DNA from 3 places in the Azotobacter chroococcum genome. Region 3 is predicted to be linked to each of the others. Evidence: riboswitches for the same ligand, from Rfam matches in the RefSeq annotation. Region 3 holds a riboswitch; each other region holds the start of a gene.
The links. Region 3 has a riboswitch for cobalamin ahead of ACG10_RS09645 (cobaltochelatase subunit CobN). Riboswitches for the same ligand answer to the same signal wherever they lie in the genome.
Positions count from the first base shown of each region.

Region 1 (6,661 bases), 760 kb from region 3:
GGAAATCAACCCGCAGCGCACCGATCTCAGCGACATCGTCGACATCCATCTGCCGGGGCGGGCATCCCAGATCCTGCCGGCCCTGCTGGAGCGTCTTGCCCGCGGCTGAGTACCGCACTCTTATCGCTGCTCCCCTGTGACAGCCAGCCGGAACGAGCGCGAAAGCGCACGCGTGATGGCGAAATGATTTTGCGACGGGTTGTCGCAGGGAAAACACATGCCGGCAGCTCCAGAAATCCCCTCGAGAAGGCCTCTGGTCCAGGCTGGAGCCCGCACAGATCCTGGGCTCGGCTGGTTTTGGCGGGTGCCGCGGAGGTGTGTATGGAATGCGACATTGCCTGTGCGGCAGGCATCCGAAAACGCCTTTTTTGTCACAATCCGCACAGGGAGAATTTGTAAATCGTTCTCGTCACAGGCATAGTCGCCGGCCATTAGACCTTTAGATAAGCGTTTGCCCATGCTGAATCGTCTCGCAACCCTCGTGCCCCTGGCGCTCGCCGTTCTCCTGACCGGCTGCGCGGGGCAGGCTCCGCAGCAGGACTTCTCCGCTCCCAAGCGGGTATCCCTGACCCAGGAGCCCAGCCAAAAGGATCTGGCCGCGCTGAACGACGGCTATCGTCTGCCGGCCCTGGCCGACAGCATTCTGGTACGCGGTTTCGGCCTGCTCGGCACGCCCTACCGCTACGGTGGCAACTCGGAAGACACCGGTTTCGACTGCAGCGGCTTCATCGGCTACCTGTTCCGCGAAGAGGCGGGCATCAAGCTGCCGCGCTCGACCCGCGAGATGATCTCCCTCGACGCGCCCCGCGTGGCCCGCAACGAGCTGGCCCCCGGCGACCTGATCTTCTTCAACAACCGTGGCCGCGGCCAGGTCAGTCACGTCGGCGTCTACATCGGCAATGGCCGTTTCCTGCATTCCGCCAGCCGGCGTGGCGGCGGCGTGCGGGTGGACAGCCTGAGCGACGGCTACTGGAATGCCAGCTACCTGCAGGCCAAGCGGGCCCTGGTGATGGCCTCCAACGACAGGCAGGCGCCGGCCGGTCGCCCCATGGTGCTGGCTGCGCAGCACGACTGAAGCCTCCGCTCTCGACAAGGCCCGATCCCGGCGACGCGATCGGGCCTTTTCATTGGCGTCGGGGAATGGCCATGCGGCGGCTTGCGCGGGCTGCCGCCTGTCGGCAGAGTAGGGCGATTCGACAATCGGACTGTCGCCCATGCCCATTCAGGCCCGCCTTGCCCTGGTCCTTCTCGCCGCGTTGCTCGCGGCCTGCTCCGCCCGCTCTCCCATGCCCCATAAGCTGCCCGACCCCGGTCCCCCCTCGCCGGCGGCGGAGGACGTGCTGGTCCGCGCCCTCGGCCTGGTCGGCACGCCCTATCGCTGGGGCGGCAACACCCCGGATTCCGGTTTCGACTGCAGCGGGCTGATCGGCTATGTCTACCGCGAGGCGGCGGGCCTGCGCCTGCCGCGCTCGACCCGCGAGATGCTCGCCATGCGCGCGCCCGGCGTGCGTCCCGGGGCCCTGCGCAGCGGCGACCTGGTGTTCTTCGCCACCGACGGCAGCGGTCGGGTCAGCCATGCCGGCATCTATGTGGGCGAGGGGCGTTTCGTGCACGCCCCCTCCAGCGGCGGCACGGTGCGCCTGGATCGCCTGGCCGACGGCTACTGGCAGGGGCGCTATCTGGGCGCCCGGCGCGTGCTGCGCGGCATGCCGGTGGCGCGTCAGCCCTGACGGACGGGCCGTCAGGCCAGCCCGGCGAGCCAGTCGCGCAGCACCTGCTGTCCGCGCCGGCGCAGCTCTTCCCCCACGTCCTTCGCCTGCTGGCGGATCGTCACCGGGTCGATCCCGCTGGCGGACAGCTCCGCGGCATGGCCGATCAGCCACTGTTCGATCCGCGCGGGATCGGCTTCGAGGTGGAACTGCAGGCCCAGCACGGCATTGCCGAGCATGAACGCCTGGTTCGGGCAGATCTCGGTGCGGGCGAGGAGGGTGGCGCCCGGCGGCAGCTGGAACATGTCGCCGTGCCAGTGCAGCACGGTGCCGCCGTCGCCCAGTGCGCCGAGACAGCCGGCGGCGCCTTCCGTGGTCAGTTGGAGAGCGCCGAAACCGATTTCCTTGACGCCCATCGGTGCGACCTTCGCCCCCAGGACGCGGGCGATCAGTTGGGCGCCCAGGCAGATGCCGAGCAGCGGCTTGCCGCTGCGCAGCCGCCTGCCGATCAGCTCCAGCTCCGCCAGCAGGAAGGGATAGGTGGCTTCATCGTAGGCGCCGATGGGCGCGCCGAGGACCACCAGAAGGTCGGCCGCCTCCACGTTCAGCGCGGCCAGCTCGTCGGCGTCCAGGATGCCGGGATCGGCATAGCGGATCTGGTAACCCAGTTCTTCCAGCACGGGGGCGAAGACGCCGAGATCCTCGAAGGCGACGTGGCGGATGGCGATGGCGGTTTTCATGCCTGTACCGGCTCCATGTTGTGGGTGTAAGAAGGCAACCTATGCGAAGGGCTGGCCGGTTGTCGAGATCGGCGGGCCGCCAACGACCATCGAGGAGTTCCAGCATGCACGACGCCCTTCCCGATCTCGCCCGCCGCCTGCGCGATGCTGCCCGCGTGGTGTTCTTCACCGGCGCCGGGGTGTCCGCCGAGAGCGGCATCCCGACCTTCCGCGACGCCCAGACCGGGCTCTGGGCGCGCTATAGCCCGGAAGAGCTGGCCAGCCCCGAGGGCTTTCGCGCCGATCCGCGCACCGTCTGGGAGTGGTACGCCTGGCGCCGCGAGAAGTGCCTGGCCGCTCAGCCGAACCCGGCGCACCTGGCCATCGCCGCGCTGGAGCGGCGGCTGCCCGGGGTCACGCTGATCACCCAGAACGTCGACGGCCTGCACCAGCGCGCCGGCAGCCCGGCGCCGCTGGAGCTGCACGGCAACCTCCACCGGCTGAAGTGCTTTCGCTGCGAGGCCGACGGCGGTGACTGGCCGGCGACGCTCGACAGCCTGCCGCACTGCGCCTGCGGCGGCCTGCTGCGCCCGGCGGTGGTCTGGTTCGGCGAGAACCTGCCGTCCGATGTGCTGGCCCGGGCCAGCGAAGCCGGCCTGCAGGCCGGGCTGTTCTTCAGCGTCGGCACTTCCAGCCTGGTCTATCCGGCCGCCGAGCTGCCGTTTTCGGCCAAGCGCCGTGGCGCCTTCGTGGTCGAGATCAATCCGCAGCCGACCCCGCTCAGCCGGCATGCCGACCTCTGCCTGCACGGCCCGGCCGGCAGCGTCCTGCCAGAGCTGCTGGCCGCACTGGAGGGCTGAGCGCCGGCTGTCGCAACATGAGCGGATCTCATGATATCGGGCGATCCGTCTCATTGTGCCCGGCCGGCGTTTCCACTACCCTGCGCGCCTCGCTTCAGGTGCCTTTCTCACGAAAGGTGAAACAGGGAAGCCGGTGCGTGCCGCGATGATCCGCGACACAAGGCCGGCGCTGCCCCCGCAACGGTAGACGAGTCGCGAAACCGCCGTAAGGCCACTGTGTCCCGCATGGCACGGGAAGGCGTGGTTTCGGAAGCCGCCGCATGGCGCTTCGCTCGTGAGCCCGGAGACCGGCCTGTCGCGATTTCTGGCGGCGCGGAGAAGGCCGCAGGCAGGTTCTGCCTGAGCGCTTTCCCGCCCGCTTTCGCTGATTTCAGGCCGTGCGGGTGGCGCGGCGGAGAACGACCTTGATTCGCAAGCCCTGTTTCGGGCCGGCGGCGTCCGCGCTGCTGGGCCTCTTTTGCCTTTCTCCGGCCCAGGCGGCCGACGACCCCTTGAGCCTCGACGCCACCGTAGTGACCGCCGCACGCAGCGCCCAGACCCTGCGCGACAGCCTCGCCGCGGTGAGCCTGATCGAGCGCGACGACATCGAGCGCAGCCAGGCGCAGTCGGTGCCGGAGCTGCTCAAGCGGGTGCCGGGAGTATCCATCGCCAACAACGGCGGCCACGGCAAGTCCACCTCCGTCTACCTGCGCGGCACCGAGTCCGACCATGTGCTGGTGCTGATCGACGGCGTGCGCGTCGGCTCGGTGACCACCGGCACCGCCGCCTGGCAGGATCTGCCGGTGGAGATGATCGAGCGCATCGAGGTGGTCCGCGGGCCGCGCTCCAGCCTGTACGGCTCGGAAGCCATCGGCGGGGTGATCCAGATCTTCACCCGCAAGGGCGGTGACGGTGCGCCCAAGCCGTTCTTCTCCGCCGGCTACGGCACCCACGACGCCTACACCGGCAGCGCCGGGGTTTCCGGCGGCAACGCCCACGGCTGGTACAGCCTGGCCCTGAGCAGCGAGGACACCGACGGCATCAACGTGAAGAGCCCCGGGACCAGCGGCTACGAGAACGACGCCGACGGCTACCGCAACCACTCGGCCGCGCTGCGCGCCGGCTGGCGCTTCGACAACGGCCTGGAACTGGAGGGCACCTTCCTGCGCGCCAAGTCGCACAACGACTACGACCAGGTGAACCGCCGCGGCACCGCCGGCTTTTCCGCCAACGCCGACGGCGAGCAGAACGTGGTCAGCGGCCGCGCGCGCTTCAGCCCGCTGGCGTTCTGGCAGGTCACCCTGCAGGCCGGGCGCAACGAGGACAAGTCCGACACCTACCAGGACGGCAGCTTCTACTCGCGCTTCGACAGCCGCCGCGACAGCGCCAGCTGGCAGAACGACCTGACCCTGGCCGAAGGCCACGTCCTCACCCTGGGCGTCGACTACCAGCGCGAGGAGGTCAACGGCACCACTGACTACGACGAGGACTCCCGCGAGAACAACGGCGCCTTCGTCCAGTACCTCGGCGAATACGGCCGCCACGACTGGCAGGTCTCCCTGCGCCGCGACAACAACGAGCAGTTCGGCCAGCACGAGACCGGCAACGTCGCCTACGGCTACGCCCTGACCGACGCCCTGCGCGCCACCGTCAGCTACGGCAGCGCCTTCAAGGCGCCGACCTTCAACGAGCTGTACTATCCCTTCTACGGCATCGCCGACCTCGACGAGGAAACCTCGCACAGCCTGGAGGTCGGCCTGTCCGGGGTGCACGACTGGGGGCACTGGTCGCTGAACGCCTATCGCACCAAGGTGAAGGACCTGATCGTCTACGATTCCTCCATCCAGGGGCCGGCGAACATCGACGAGGCACGCATCCGCGGCCTGGAGCTGGAGGTCGGCAGCCGCTCGTTCGGCTGGGACTGGAGCGCCAACTACAGTCTATTGGAGCCGGAGAACAGCGGCTCGGGCGACAACGAGGGCAACGAGCTGCCGCGCCGCGCCTCGCAGATGTTCAACCTGGAGCTGGACCGGCGCTTCGGCGACTTCGCCGTCGGCGCCACGCTGCACGCCGAGGGCCGGCGCTACGACGACGTGGCCAACGACAACGAATTGTCCGGCTACGCCGACGTGGATCTGCGCGGCGAATACCGCATCACCCCCGAATGGCGTCTGCAGGCGCGCGTCGCCAACCTGCTGAACGCCGATTACGAAACCGCCCTGGGCTACAACCAGCCGGGGCAGGCGGTGTACTTCACCGTCCGTTACCAGGCGCTGTGAGGCGCCGCCGGCCGGCGGGCCGGAACCATCCACAAGGAGAACGCAGCATGCTCAACCTGTCCCCCCGCAGCCAGCTGGTCGTCGGTGTGGCGCTGGCCCTGCTGATGGCCATGACCCGTGGTCAGCACTTCGCCACCCTCAACCTGCCGAGCGCCTCCTGGGCGGTGTTCTTCCTCGCCGGTGCCCTGCTGAGCCCGCGCTGGGTGTTCCCGGCGCTGTTCCTCGAAGCCACGCTGCTCGATTTCGTCGCCACCGGCTGGATGGGCGTGAGCGACTGGTGCCTGTCGCCGGCCTACTGGCTGCTGGTTCCGGCCTATGGCTCGCTGTGGCTGGGCGGGCGGATCTTCGCCGTTCTGCAGCGCGACAGTCTGGACCGGCTGGACAGCCTGGCCGTGCTCGGCCTGGCGGTGATCTTCAGCGCTTTCGTCTGCTATCTGTTCTCCGGCGGCGGCTTCTACTTCTTCTCCGGCCGCTATCCGGAGCCGGCGTTCGCCGAGTTCGTGCAGCGCGTGCTGAGCCACTACCCGCGCAGCCTGGCCAACCTGGCGCTCTACGTGGGCCTCGCCACTGCGCTTTACGCCGGCTTCGCCGCCCGCCTGAAGTCGCAGCGGGCGCAGGAAGCCCGCGGATGAGCGAGTCGCCGGAACGGGACGCGCGCCACAAGGCGCGCATGCAGCGCAAGAAGGCGGTGGTCGACGGGAAGATCGCCCAGGCCACCGACGAGCACGGCCTCTTGCTGGTGCACACCGGAAACGGCAAGGGCAAGAGCAGCGCAGCCTTCGGCATGGTCGCCCGCGCGCTCGGCCACGGCCTGCGGGTCGGTGTGGTGCAGTTCATCAAGGGCGCCGCCAGCACCGGCGAGGAGGCCTTCTTCCGGCGCTTTCCCGAGCAGGTGCGTTACCACGTGATGGGCGAGGGCTTCACCTGGGAAACCCAGGACCGCCAGCGCGACATCGACAAGGCCTGCGAGGCCTGGGTGGTGGCCCGCGAGCTGCTCGACGATCCGTCGATCGACCTGGTGCTGCTCGACGAGCTGAACATCGCCCTGAAGTACGGCTACCTGGAGCTGGAGCCGCTGCTCGCCGACATCCAGGCGCGGCCGCTGCACCAGCATG
Region 1 covers NZ_CP011835.1:2,827,610-2,834,270, reverse strand. The annotation lists gene ACG10_RS13000 (NAD-dependent deacylase) at 1-109, shown strand, start outside; gene ACG10_RS12995 (C40 family peptidase) at 458-1,075, shown strand; gene ACG10_RS12990 (C40 family peptidase) at 1,215-1,730, shown strand; gene ACG10_RS12985 (glutamine amidotransferase) at 1,742-2,449, opposite strand; gene ACG10_RS12980 (SIR2 family NAD-dependent protein deacylase) at 2,554-3,288, shown strand; cobalamin riboswitch at 3,368-3,598, shown strand; gene btuB (TonB-dependent vitamin B12 receptor) at 3,693-5,546, shown strand; gene ACG10_RS12970 (hypothetical protein) at 5,594-6,178, shown strand; gene cobO (cob(I)yrinic acid a,c-diamide adenosyltransferase) at 6,175-6,661, shown strand, end outside.
Region 1: another riboswitch for cobalamin. It lies ahead of btuB (TonB-dependent vitamin B12 receptor); the one in region 3 lies ahead of ACG10_RS09645 (cobaltochelatase subunit CobN).

Region 2 (6,661 bases), on a different replicon from region 3:
GTGGTAGAGCCTCGAGTCGGCAAAGTGCTCGGCCGCTAGCACTTGACCGACCAGGATCAGGGCCGTGCGGCGAAAGCCTTTGCCGCGGACCTTGTCCAGGATATCCGCCAAGGTACCACTGACCTGTTCCTGGTCGGGCCAACTGGCACGATGGACCACTGCGATGGGGCAGTCGCTGCCGTAATGCGGCAGCAGCGTTTCGACGATGCGTTCCAGGTGTTTCACCGCCAAGTGGATGGCCAGAGTCGCATGATGCCGCGCCAAGTCTTCAAGGGCTTCGCCCTCGGGCATTTCCGAGCTGCTAGCGTAGCGCGTCAAAATCACCGTCTGCGACACACCAGGCAGGGTCAGCTCGGCTTCCAGCAGGGCGGCACAGGCAGAGGTGGCGGTTACCCCAGGGATGATCTTGAAGGGAATGTCCAGTGCGCGCAGGTGGCGGATCTGCTCGCCGATGGCGCCGTACAGAGAGGGGTCGCCGGAATGCACGCGGGCCACGTCCTGCCCCTTGGCATGAGCTTCGCGGATCAGTGTGATGATCTGTTCCAGACGCAGCTCGGCGGTGTTGATCACACGCTCCGCACAATGGCCTTCGAGCACTGCCTCGGGCACCAGCGACCCAGCGTACAGGATGACCGGGCAGGCCCGTAGCAGACGCTGGCCCTTGACGGTGATCAGCTCCGGATCGCCGGGGCCGGCACCAATGAAATAGATGGTCATGGATGATCCAGAAGGGTGTGAAGGGGCGCCGTGGCCAGCGCGAGGCTGGCCACGGTGTTGGTACGCTTGGGCAGTAGCAGGCGTGCCGGTCCGGCCCCTAGGATTTCAGCCTGGGCCATGGCGCTGGCTTCCGCGACGCCGGAGCTGCCGGTGATGCTGAGGGCCAGCGGCGATTTCCGGGTCAGGCGGTCGTGGTAAGCGCTCAGACGTTCGGCGGATAAAAAGGCCAGTGGCAGGCGCAGATGATCGGCCAGGCGCAGCAGCCCGGGCTCGTCACGCTTGTGCACGCTGCTGGCCAGTCCGGCGAGATCGCCGGGCCGCAGGCCTGCTTCGTCCAGCGCTGCATGCAGCAGCGCCAAAAGTGATTCCAGCGGGCAGCCCCGGCGGCAGCCGAGTCCGGCGATATGCATCCATGCTGCTTTATCGGGCTCAGGCATTGCGGCTGTTGCGACCGAACAGCCAAGCTGCCGAGAGTCCCAGTGCTGCCCAGAACAGCGCGTTGGTTACCAGCGAGGCGAGGATGAACTGGTTGGCCAGCGTCTCGGGGGCCAGATTCGTATGCACTTCTGGTTGCGGTGCGCCAATCAGGTGCGGAATCGCCAGCAGCACAGCACCAGAGATGCGCAGGCTCCAGGATCGTGCGAAGGCAATGAGAACCAGGCCGATGGAGGTGGCTACGGCGGTGCCGATCCACCAGTACTGGCGCAGTAGCAGATCGGCCGCCTCGGTACCTGGCAGTTCCGGCGGCAGGCCGAGCGAAGGCGCCAGACTGAAGGTGGTGAAGCCACCGAGTCCCCATAACAACCCATTCCAGGTTTTTCCCGGTGCGTGGAGGGTGAACAGGCCGGCCAGCATCAGGGCGAAACCAACCGCTACGACGAGATTGCTCAGCCCCGTGGCCAGGGTCCGCTGCCAGCCATCCTCGGGTGCCCAGCTTTCATGGACATGCCCGTCCGCATAGTCGTGCTCTTCGGCATGGCTGTGTTCGACGCCGTTTTCGTAGGTTTCCGCCTCGAGGATCAGGGGCGTCACCCAGAGGCTCTGCAGCAGGGTCAGCAGGAGGGCGGCGAGCAGCCCGGCAAACCCTGCGGTTCGTGCGATGCGCTTGATCATGGAGTCCTCAGTGGCAGGGGAAGGCTGCGCTGTGGCGGGTGTCGTGGGCCGCATTGTGCAGCGCCTCTATGGGCGAAAAGCCGGCAAAGAAGATCAACACCGCACCGAGCAGGCAACTGCCCAGAGCGAGGGTGATACGTTTCGGCCGGGAGAGCGCCGCTGAGGCGGAGGAGGAGAGGGTAGCGGACATGGTATGACCTTCCGTGACTGTGAGTGAGGCGGAAGGAGTGCGCGACATGGGTCCGGGCCACTGAAGCGCCTGGGTTCCGGCCTACGCCCGCCCTCCGCGGGTTGCCAACAGGGCCTCAGGCCGGTCTCCGGGCTTGTGACGTCCGTCATGGAGACGGTCGGGACGGCCTTCCCATGCCTCCCGGTCCGCGAGATCTTGCGCAGCTGATCTTCGGCGAACCGACGGCACAGTGGCTACATCGACCCTTCGTACACTTACCGTTGCGGGGGCAGCGCCGGACTTGAACCGGCTTCCCGTTTCACCTCGCGCTCGGCGGCATGAGACACCTGAAACCGTCTTTCTAGCTGAGCACGGGCCGGCGCGAGCGTCAACCGTGGCGATTGACCCGCCCGGAGACTCTGCGTAGCCTTTCCGGCTTCGAGGTTCTCCGCCATTGCGCGGAGCTAAGAGGGAACACGGTCGAGCCGTGGCTGCCCCCGCAACTGTATACGGCCTCAAACCCTTCGATATGCCACTGCGCCAAGCGGGAAGGCGAAGAGGTATGCGCATTGCGCAGGCCGTCAGCCAGGAGACCTGCCTCGAACATCCATGACAACTGGGCGGGGTGATCCGGTGGTGCTGGCCGGTGCTTTTCCATGCGCCTGTCCGTTCTCGCCTGCCCGCTGATCCGCAACGATCCACGCAGGGCCAACCATGAAATCGCTCGCCAAGCTTCCCGTAACTATCGTCACCGGCTTTCTCGGCGCCGGAAAGACCACCCTGCTGCGGCATATGCTGGCGCATGCCGAGGGCCGGCGTATCGCTGTGATCGTCAACGAGTTCGGCGAACTCGGCATCGACGGCGAAATTCTCCGGCAATGCTCCATCGGCTGTACTGAGGAAGAGGCCAACGGGCGTGTCTTCGAACTGGCCAACGGCTGCCTGTGCTGCACGGTGCAGGAAGAGTTCTTCCCGGTGATGCGTGAACTGGTGGCCCGTCGCGGCGACTTTGACCACATCCTGATCGAGACCAGCGGTCTGGCCCTGCCCAAGCCGCTGGTGCAGGCCTTCAACTGGCCGGAAATCCGCAATGCCTGCACCGTGGACGCGGTGATCACCGTGGTCGACAGCCCGGCCGTGGCGGCCGACACCTTCGCCGCCTTCCCCGAGCAGGTGGACGCGCAGCGCCGGCAGGACCCGAACCTGGATCACGAGTCTCCGCTGCACGAACTGTTCGCCGACCAACTGGCCAGCGCCGACCTGGTGGTGCTGAACAAGACCGACCTGCTCGATGCCGCCGCGCTGGAAAGGGTACGCGCCGAGGTCGCCGAGGAACTGCCGCCAGCAGTCAAGGTGATCGAGGCCCATGGCGGCGAGCTGCCCTTGAACGTGCTGCTGGGACTGAGCAGCGAGACTGAGCTGCACATCGACGGCCGCCAGACCCACCATGACCTGGAAGACGAGGATCACGACCACGACGAATTCGACTCTTTCGACCTTTCCCTGCCGGAAGTGGCGGAGGAGCATCTGCTCGCCACGCTGAGGAATACGGTGGCGCGGTATGGGATATTGCGGATCAAGGGCTTCGCCGCCATTCCCGGCAAGCCGATGCGGCTGGTGGTGCAAGGCGTGGGGCAGCGCTTCGACAGGCATTTCGATCGTGCCTGGCAGCCCGGCGAGGCGCGGGCTACACGGTTGGTGATGATCGGCCAGCAGCTGGACCGGGCCGCGATCATTGGCGAGCTTCGGGCGGCGCTGATGTGAGGATGAGAACCCACCCTGTAGGAGCGAGCTTGCTCGCGGACAACAGAGCACTAAAAGCTTCGCGAGCAAGCTCGCTCCTACGAACGGGCAGGTGCTGACTGATGCACCTGCTCCGCGCCCAGCCCGGCGTCCAGCTGCCGGCCGACAGCATCGCCGACCTCGAGCAGACGCCCGCCGAGCTGGTGATCCTCTGCACCGGCGACTCGCACCTGTCGCTGCTTGCCGAGGTGGCCCGCACGTTGCCGGACGACTATCCCAGCCTGCGCCTGGCCAGTCCGGCGCAACTGCCCAACCATGCCTCGGTGGATTTCTACGTCGAGCAGGTGCTGCGCCACGCCCGGGTGATCCTGATCTCGGTGCACGGCGGCGTGAGCTACTGGCGCTATGGAATCGAGCGTCTGGTCGAGCTGGCCGAAAACGGCGCCCGGCTGATCCTGGTGCCCGGCGACGACAGCCCCGATCCGGAGCTGAGCGGCCTGGGCAACGTCTCCGCCGGGGACAGCGAACGGCTCTGGCAGTACCTGCGCCAAGGCGGCCGCGACAATGCGCGGCAGCTGTTCCACTGCATCGCCAGTCGCTGGCTGGACCGCGACTACCGCTGGGACGAGCCCAGGGCTCTGCCGCGTACCGTGCTCTATCACCCGACGCAGGGCGAAGCCACGCTGGCGCAGTGGCAGGCCCGCTGGCAACCGGGGCGGCCGGTGGCGGCGCTGCTGTTCTACCGCACCCATGTTCAGGCGGCGAACACCGCCTTTGTCGACGTCTTCTGCGAGCGCCTGCAGGCCCAGGGGTTGAACCCGCTGCCGATCGCTGTGGCCAGCCTGAAGGAATCGGCTTGTCTGGCGCAGGTCGAACACTGGCTGGACGAGAGCGTGGCGGCGGTCATTCTCAACACTACCGGCTTCGCCCAATCCAACCCAGAGGCGCCCAGTCTCCGGCCGTTCCGCCGCGATGTGCCAGTGCTCCAGGCGCTTTGCGCAGTGGACAGCGAAGAGCAATGGCAGGATAGCGCCCAAGGCCTCGGATCACGCGATCTGGCCATGCATATCGCGCTGCCGGAGCTGGACGGGCGCCTGGTCACCAGGCCGATCAGTTTCAAGGGGCTGGCCTGGCACAGCGAACGCAGCCAGAGCGATGTGGTCTGCTATCGCCCGCATCTGCCTGGGATGGATTTCGTCGCCGAACTGGCGCACCGTTGGTGCGAGCTGGCCCGCAAGCCGAATGGCGACAAGCGCATCGCTCTGGTGCTGGCCAACTATCCGACCCGCGACGGTCGTATCGGCAACGGCGTCGGTCTGGACACTCCGGCGGCGGCTCTGAATATCCTGCAAGCCTTGCAGCGGCAGGGTTATCCGATCGAAAATCTACCGGAGAATGGCACGGCACTAATCCACCAGTTGCTCGGCGGCGTGACCAACGATCTCGACACCCTGGATCTGCGCCCCTGCGCCCAGAGCCTGGCGCTGGACGATTACTGGCGTTGTTTCGCGGAGCTGCCCGAGGCCAATCGCACGGCCGTGCTGGCGCGCTGGGGCGCGCCCGAACAGGACCCGATGTCCCGCTCCGGGCGGATGATGATCGCCGGATTGCGCTTCGGGCTGACCTTCGTCGGTATCCAGCCGGCACGCGGCTATGGCATCGACCCCAGCGCCGTGTACCACGATCCGGACTTGGTGCCCCCCCATGGCTACCTGGCGTTCTACTTCTGGCTGCGGCGGGTCTATGCGGCCGACGCCGTCATCCATGTCGGCAAGCACGGCAACCTGGAATGGCTGCCGGGCAAGAGCGTGGGCCTGTCGCCATCCTGCTGGCCCACCGCACTGCTCGGCCCGCTGCCGAACATCTATCCCTTCATCGTCAACGATCCCGGCGAGGGTGCCCAAGCCAAGCGTCGCACCCAGGCGGTGATCATCGACCACCTAATGCCACCGCTGACCCGCGCCGAAAGCTACGGGCCGCTACGTGATCTGGAGCGCCTGGCCGACGAGTACTATGACGCCAGCCAGTTGGACGTGCGCCGCGCCATCGAGCTGCGTGGCGAGATCCTCGCGCTGGTGCGCGCGACCCGGCTTGACAGCGAACTCGGCCTGCAACTCAACGGCGACCCGGACAGCTGGCTGCCACAGCTGGACGCTTACCTCTGTGACCTGAAGGAGTCGCAGATCCGCGACGGTCTGCATGTGTTCGGCCAGTCGCCGAGCGGCACGCTGCGCCGCGACACGCTGCTGGCCTTGCTGCGCATTCCCCGTGGCGACGGGCAGGGCGCGAATGCCAGCCTGTTGCGCGCCTTGGCGCGGGACCTGGCGCTGGGCTTCGATCCGCTGGACTGCGACATGGCTGAACTCTGGAAGGGAGCGCGTCCGACCGAACTGCTGGTCTGCGGCAGCGATCCCTGGCGCACGACGGGCGATACTCGCGAACGGCTGGAGCACTTCGCTCTGCGGTTGATCGAGTCCTGCCTGAGCGGGGAGGCGATCAAGGTGAGGGGCGAGGCCGAGCCCGTCCTGAATGGTTTGCGCGAGCATCTGGCGCCGTTGCTGGATGGCTGCGGACCGGCGGAAATAGCCGGCCTGCTCGCCGCGCTGGAGGGCCGCTTCGTGCCGGCCGGTCCAAGTGGCGCGCCCAGCCGTGGTCGTCTCGATGTGCTGCCCACCGGCCGCAACTTCTTCACGGTGGATGTGCGCAACCTACCCACGCCCACCGCCTGGCGCATCGGCGTGCAATCGGCCGACCGCCTGCTGGAGCGGCATCTCCAGGACCACGGCGACCACCTGCGTCAGCTCGGCCTCTCGGTATGGGGCACGGCGACCATGCGCACCGGCGGCGACGACATCGCCCAGGCCCTGGCGCTGCTTGGCGTGCGTCCAGTCTGGCAGCCCGGCAGCCAGCGCGTCGAGT
Region 2 covers NZ_CP011836.1:26,577-33,237, forward strand. The annotation lists gene cobM (precorrin-4 C(11)-methyltransferase) at 1-717, opposite strand, end outside; gene ACG10_RS21425 (cobalamin biosynthesis protein) at 714-1,154, opposite strand; gene ACG10_RS21430 (CbtA family protein) at 1,147-1,830, opposite strand; gene ACG10_RS21435 (CbtB domain-containing protein) at 1,838-2,020, opposite strand; cobalamin riboswitch at 2,122-2,365, opposite strand; cobalamin riboswitch at 2,424-2,615, shown strand; gene cobW (cobalamin biosynthesis protein CobW) at 2,714-3,763, shown strand; gene cobN (cobaltochelatase subunit CobN) at 3,865-6,661, shown strand, end outside.
Region 2: another riboswitch for cobalamin. It lies ahead of ACG10_RS21435 (CbtB domain-containing protein); the one in region 3 lies ahead of ACG10_RS09645 (cobaltochelatase subunit CobN).

Region 3 (6,661 bases):
CGTTGCCCTTGCCGGGGGCGACGAAGCGGCCGCCCAGCGCATTCAGCAGCGCCGCCATCTCGGCCTTGGGCGAATCCACCAGCGCCGGGCGGAAGGCCTCGCCGCCCGCGCCCATCGATCTGATCAGGGTGTCCACCGCCTCCTGCCGCCAGGGCTTGCCGAACACGTGCAGGCCCATGGGCATGAAGCGCTCCTGGATGGCGGTCAGGTAGTGACCGAGCTCGTGCACCAGCAGGTCGTCGTCGGCCTGCTCGAAGCCGATCCCGCGTGCGGCCAGCGGCTTGGCCATCGACTGGCGCAGCTCCGGCTCCAGCCCGGAGCTGCCGATCAGCCGGCGGATCTCGGCGATGGTGGCGCGCCGCGCCGGACCGTCCACCTGTCCGCTGCCGGCCTCGAAGCTCTCGATCAGCTGGCGCAGGCGCAGCAGGTCGTCGTACAGCGGGGTGGCTACCAGCGGCGGCGTCAGGTGGTCGATCATCACCGCCAGGCCGCGGCGCTTGGCCTGGATGCCCTCGCCGACGCCGTCGACGATGTAGGGGTAGATGCTCGGCAGGTCGCCGACCACCTGCATCGGGTAGTCCTCGTCGCTCAGCCCGGCGCGCCGGCGCGGCAGGAATTCGTAGGTGGAATGCCGGCCGAGGTGGATCAACGCATCGGCGCGGAAGCCGTCGCGCAACCAGTGGTAGAAGGCCAGATACTGGTGCGGCGGCGGGAACACCAGGTTGGCGTGCAGCAGTTCCTGGTCGATCTCCCAGCCGCGCGGCGGCTGCGGACCGACGAATACCTTGCCGAAGCGGATGCCCGGCAGCAGCAGGCGCTCGCCCTGCACCATCACCCGTCCCGGCGCCTCTCCCCAGCCGCGCAGACCCTCGATGCCGGTGGCGGCGAGCGCCTGCACCAGCGACTCGGCCTGCGCCCAGTCGGCCTGCCCCGGCGCCTCCAGGGCGGCGCGGTAGAGGGTTTCGAGCTGGGCCAGCAGGTCCAGAGCGCGCGAGCGCGCCGGGTGCACCACGCCGTCCAGCACGTGGTGCAGTTCGCCGGAGCCGTTCTCGTAGAGGCCGCGGGCGATCTCGCTGCGGCCGCTGTCCAGGGCGCGGCGCAGCTGGGCGTGCCAGTAGCCCAGCGGTCCCTGGACCATCTCCGCCTGCAGCGCCGCCGGCAGGGTTGCGAACCAGCGGCGGTAATCCTCGCCGCTCAGGCTCTGCACCTTGTCGGCCATGGCCGCCAGGGCGTCGCCCTGCTCCGGCAGATTGACGCCGCGCTCCTGCAGCAGGTCGAGCAGCGCCTCGGGCGAGGCCGGCAGCGGGCCGGTGTCGTAGCCCTCGGCTCTGAGCCGGGTGAGGATCTCGAACAGCGATTGCGGCACGTCGAGGTTGTCCGCGCCGATGTTGTGCCGGCCCGGCGGATGGTTATAGTAGACGATGGCCAGGCGCTTGTCGGCGTTGGCCTTCTGCTGCAGGGCACGCCAGCGCTGGATGCGCGCGGCGAAGGTATCGAGCTGGTCCGGCAGCGGCGCGGCGACGCCGAAACGGATGCCCGATAGCGGGTCCTCCTGGCGCTCGTGCCAGGCCGCCAGCACCGTGGCCTGACTGCTTCCCTGCAGTTCGGGCATGGCCAGCTGGTAGTGCACCTTGTCGCGCGCCAGACCGTCGCCGGACAGCTGCCAGCCGGTCTCGTCGCGATCCTCCAGACGCAGGCCCTTGAGCACCGGCACGTTCAGCTGCTCGAACAGCCCGGTGACCTCCTCGCGGCCTTCGCCGCCGCCGACCACGAAGTCCTGCAGCACGACGATGGCGGCGAGCGGCGGGTGGCGTCCCTCCTTCAGCCAGCGCACCGCCGCGAGCGAGCCCGGCCCCCAGTCGGCAAACAGGCTGACGCAGGCCAGGCCACGGCTTTCCAGGCGCTGGCAGAAGGCGTCGTTCAGCTCGCGATCGCCGGCGCGGTCGGCGCGGCCGTGGTCGATCACAGCGACCAGCGCGTCGCCGGAGTACGTCAGTTCGCCCTCGCCGCGCAGCGCACCATCCTGGTAAAAGCGCAGTGGCGGACGCGCCTGCACGGCCGGTACCGCCACGCCCTGATCATGCCGGGCCGCCAGCCAGGCCAAGAGGCCGGCGATGTTGTCGATGCCGCCGGCCTGCCAGTAGCTGCGCGCGGCGATCCATTCGGCCTGGCCGGGATGTTCGGCCTGCTGGCGGGCGATCCAGCCACCCAGCTCGCCCTGCGGACGCAGCCGGCCGAGGGTCTCGACCGCCTCGCGCGAGGCGAACAGCGGGCGCCCACGGCTGCGGCTGAGCTGCACCAGGGCATGCTCGCTGTGCATCAGAAAGCTGTCCGCCGGCGCGACCTGGCCGAGCAGCGGCCCCAGGCGCTCCACCTCGGCACCGAACAGGCCGACGCCGAGCAGCACCCGGCCCTCGCCCAGCCAGGCGCGCAGCGCCGGCTCGTCGAGCTCGGCGAGCTGCTCCGGGGTGCGTGCGCTGATCCGCCAGTGCGGATTGTGCTGCTGGAACTGCGCGACGGCGCCGGCGAACTCGGCGGCGCTGTAGCGGGAAACGATGGCGTTGAGCTGCGCCGCCGAGGCCCTGGGGGCAAGCAGCCCGAGCAGCAGGACCAGGCCGAAGCGGCGGAAGAGAAGAGGAAATGGCATGCCCTATCCCGGATCGAAAGGCGGCGGGCACGCGAAACGGACGCAGCGCCGGCGGCAAGACGCCGGAACGACCAGGGCTGGCGACCGCACGGCCGCCCACCGCGGCCTGCATCGGGAGAACGGGCTGGTGTCGGGCTCGGCCGTGAAACGGCCCTACCGTTGCGGGGGCAGCGTCAGCCTGGACTGACTTCCCATTTACCCCGGACCTTGATCCGGGCACCGCGTTCTCCATGTCGCCGGCCAGGGGCCGGCAGGGGCGCACCTTACGCGGCGCGTGACGGCCGGGCAAGCGCAATGCCTCGGGCTGACGGCCGGTTCGCCGACGGTTTTCCGACGGCCCTGCCGCGGATTATTGGCCGTCGCGCCCGTCCCTGCCTAATCTGACTTTGCTTGGGCGCGTTGTCTCGACAGGCCGCCGGCAGATTCCGAAGTGTCATCCCGGAGACCGATCCGGTGGAGCCAGGTCAGGATGGAACAACCATGAGCCGAGAATTCACGTTCAACGCCGGGTCCAGCTATCTTTCGCAGGACTCCGCCCTGCATCGCCTGATGGTCGAACTTCTGCAACGGGCAGACATCCGCATCGGCGGCAACCGTCCCTGGGACATGCAGCTCAAGGCTGGCGGAGTGCCCGAACGGGTCTTCGCCCAAGGCAATCTGGGGCTGGGCGAAGCCTACATGGAGGGCGCCTGGGAGGCGGAGCGGCTGGACGAATTCTTCTTTCGCCTGCTGTGCGCCGGCATCGACCAGCAAGTGAAACCGGCACGACTGATGTTTTATGCGTTGCGAGCGCGCCTGCTCAACCTGCAGAGCCGCCGACGCGCCTGGCAGGTCGGCGAGGCCCATTACGATCTCGGCAACGACTTCTACGAGGCCATGCTCGACCCGCGCATGACCTACACCTGCGGTTATTGGCGAAGCGCCAGCAGCCTGGCCGAAGCCCAGGAGGCCAAACTGGAGCTGATTTGCCGCAAGCTCGGCCTGGAGCGCGGCATGCGGGTGCTGGACATCGGCTGCGGCTGGGGCAGCTTCATGGGCTACGCGGCGGAGCGGCATGGCGTGCATTGCGTCGGGGTGACGGTTTCCCGGGAACAGCAGGCCTGGGCCCGGGAGCGCTACGCCGGCCTGCCCGTGGAGTTCCGCCTGCAGGACTACCGCGAGATCCAGGGCCGCTTCGACCGCATCGTCAGCATCGGCATGTTCGAGCATGTCGGTCGCAAGAACCACCGCCACTTCTTCGAGGTCGCCGCGCGCTGCCTGGCCGACGACGGCCTGTTCCTCCTGCACACCATCGGCAAGAACCAGCGCCACTCGACGTCGGACCCCTGGATCGACCGCTACATCTTTCCCAACGGCGACCTGCCCTCCCTGGGACAGATCGGCGATGGACTGGATGGCCTGTTCATCCTCGAGGACCTGCACAGTTTCGGCGCGGACTACGATAGGACCCTGATGGCCTGGCACGCCAACTTCGAGGCGGCCTGGCCGCGCTTCGCCAGCACGCTGGGAGAAAGGTTCCGGCGCATGTGGCGCTACTATCTACTCTCCTGCGCCGGAGCCTTCCGCGCCCGCAATCTCCAGCTCTGGCAGTACGTGCTGTCGAAGAACGGCGTACCGGGCGGCTACCAGCGCCCGCAACTCTGAGGCGAAGCCCCCATGGACGACGACCGCGACGACGACAAGCCCCTGACGTTCCGGCAGATGCTGCACAGCGTGCTGGCCGCCGCCCTAGGCGTGCAGAGCGGCAAGAACCGGACGCGGGACTTCTCCCAGGGCAAGCCCAGCCATTTCATCCTGCTGGGGGTGGGCTTCACCGTCCTGTTCGTGCTGGTCCTGGTCGGCGTGGTCAAGCTGATCCTGCATCTGGCCCAGGCCTGAACCGAGCCCCTTCCTCCCCTCATCGCAGAAGCCAGTTCGGAGCGGACTTGCACTTCGGAGTACTTCCGTACACTGTTCAATAACAAAAAACTCTAGCGTTATAGAAAAACATTACTTTTACGTATAACCCTGAACTGCTATCGTGACCCGCTCTCCGAAATGCGGTGCGCGGCCGTGCGCGCAGAAAAAGCAGTAAGCAGCCTGACCGACAGGACACTTCATGTACGTATATGACCAGTACGATCAACACATCATCGAGGACCGGGTCCGCCAGTTCCGCGACCAGACCCGCCGCTACCTAGCCGGCGAGCTGAGCGAAGAGGAATTCCGTCCGCTGCGCCTGCAGAACGGCCTGTACGTCCAGCGCTATGCTCCCATGCTGCGCGTGGCCGTACCCTACGGACTGCTGTCCTCCCGCCAACTGCGCAAGCTGGCCCAGATCGCCCGCGACTACGACAAGGGCTATGCCCACATCAGTACCCGGCAGAACGTGCAGTTCAACTGGCCGGAGCTGGAGGATGTCCCGGAGATCCTCGCCGAGCTGGCGACGGTGCAGATGCATGCGATCCAGACCAGCGGCAACTGCATCCGCAACACCACCACCGACCAGTTCGCCGGGGTGGCCCACGACGAGCTGGTGGATCCGCGCCCCTGGTGCGAGATCATCCGCCAGTGGTCCACCTTCCATCCGGAATTCGCCTTCCTGCCGCGCAAGTTCAAGATTGCCGTCAACGGTGCCGTGAGCGATCGCGCCGCCATCGAAGTGCACGACATCGGCCTGGAGGCCGTGCGCAACGGCACCGGCGAGCTGGGCTTCCGCGTCTCGGTGGGCGGCGGCCTGGGCCGGACGCCGATCGTCGGCAGCTTCATCAACGAGTTCCTGCCCTGGCAGCACCTGCTCACCTACCTGGACGCCGTGCTGCGTGTCTACAACCGCTATGGCCGCCGCGACAACAAGTTCAAGGCGCGTATCAAGATCCTGGTCAAGGCGCTGACGCCCGAGGTGTTCGCCGAGCGGGTCAATGCCGAATGGGCCCATCTCAAGGACGGCCCGAGCACCCTCACCGAGGCGGAAGTCGAGCGCATCAGCCGCTGCTTCGTCGATCCGGCCTACCAGCCCCTCGAAGCTCAGGACGCCGCCCTCGCCCGTCTCGACGCCGAACACCCGGGCTTCGCCCGCTGGCGCGCGCGCAACGTGGTCGCCCACAAGAAGCCGGGCTATGCTGCCGTGACCCTGTCGCTGAAACCCACCGGCACCGCCCCTGGCGACATCACCGACAAGCAGCTGGACGCCCTCGCCGAGCTGGCCGACCGCTACAGCTTCGGCGAGGTGCGCAACTCCCACGAGCAGAACATCATTCTTGCCGACGTCGAGCAGGCCCGCCTGTTCGAGCTGTGGGGCGAGCTGCGCGAGCTGGGTTTTGCCACCCCGAACGTCGGCCTCCTGACCGACATCATCTGCTGCCCGGGCGGCGACTACTGTTCCTTGGCCAACGCCAAGTCGATTCCGATCGCCGAAGCCATCCAGCGCCGCTTCGACGATCTCGACTACCTGTTCGACATCGGCGAGCTCGACCTGAACATCTCCGGCTGTATGAACGCCTGTGGCCACCACCATGTCGGTCACATCGGCATCCTCGGTGTGGACAAGAAGGGCGCGGAGTTCTACCAAGTGTCCCTCGGCGGCAGCGCCAGCCGCGACGCCAGCCTGGGACAGATTCTCGGCCCGTCCTTCGCCCAGGAGGAAATGGCCGAGGTGATCGAAAAGATCGTCACCGTCTATGTGGAAAAGCGCGTCGAGGACGAGCGTTTCATCGATACCTTCCGCCGCATCGGCATCGAACCGTTCAAGGAGCGCGTTTATGCAGCGAATCATTAAAAACGGCCAGGTGATCGACGAAACCTGGCACCTGCTGGACAAGGACGCCACGCTTGATGGCCTGTCCAACTCCGACGATCTGATCGTCCCTCTGGCCCTGTGGCGCGAACATGCCCACGCCCTGAAAGTCCGCGATGGCGGCTTGGGCGTGTGGCTGGATAGCGATGAGGAAGTGGAGGAAATCGCCGAAGAGCTTGGCAACTTCAAGGTCATCGCTCTGAACTTCCCCAGCTTCACCGACGGCCGCCATTATTCGA
Region 3 covers NZ_CP011835.1:2,068,839-2,075,499, reverse strand. The annotation lists gene ACG10_RS09645 (cobaltochelatase subunit CobN) at 1-2,647, opposite strand, end outside; cobalamin riboswitch at 2,754-2,886, opposite strand; gene cfa (cyclopropane fatty acyl phospholipid synthase) at 3,128-4,291, shown strand; gene ACG10_RS09635 (DUF2970 domain-containing protein) at 4,304-4,525, shown strand; gene ACG10_RS09630 (nitrite/sulfite reductase) at 4,746-6,404, shown strand; gene ACG10_RS09625 (DUF934 domain-containing protein) at 6,388-6,661, shown strand, end outside.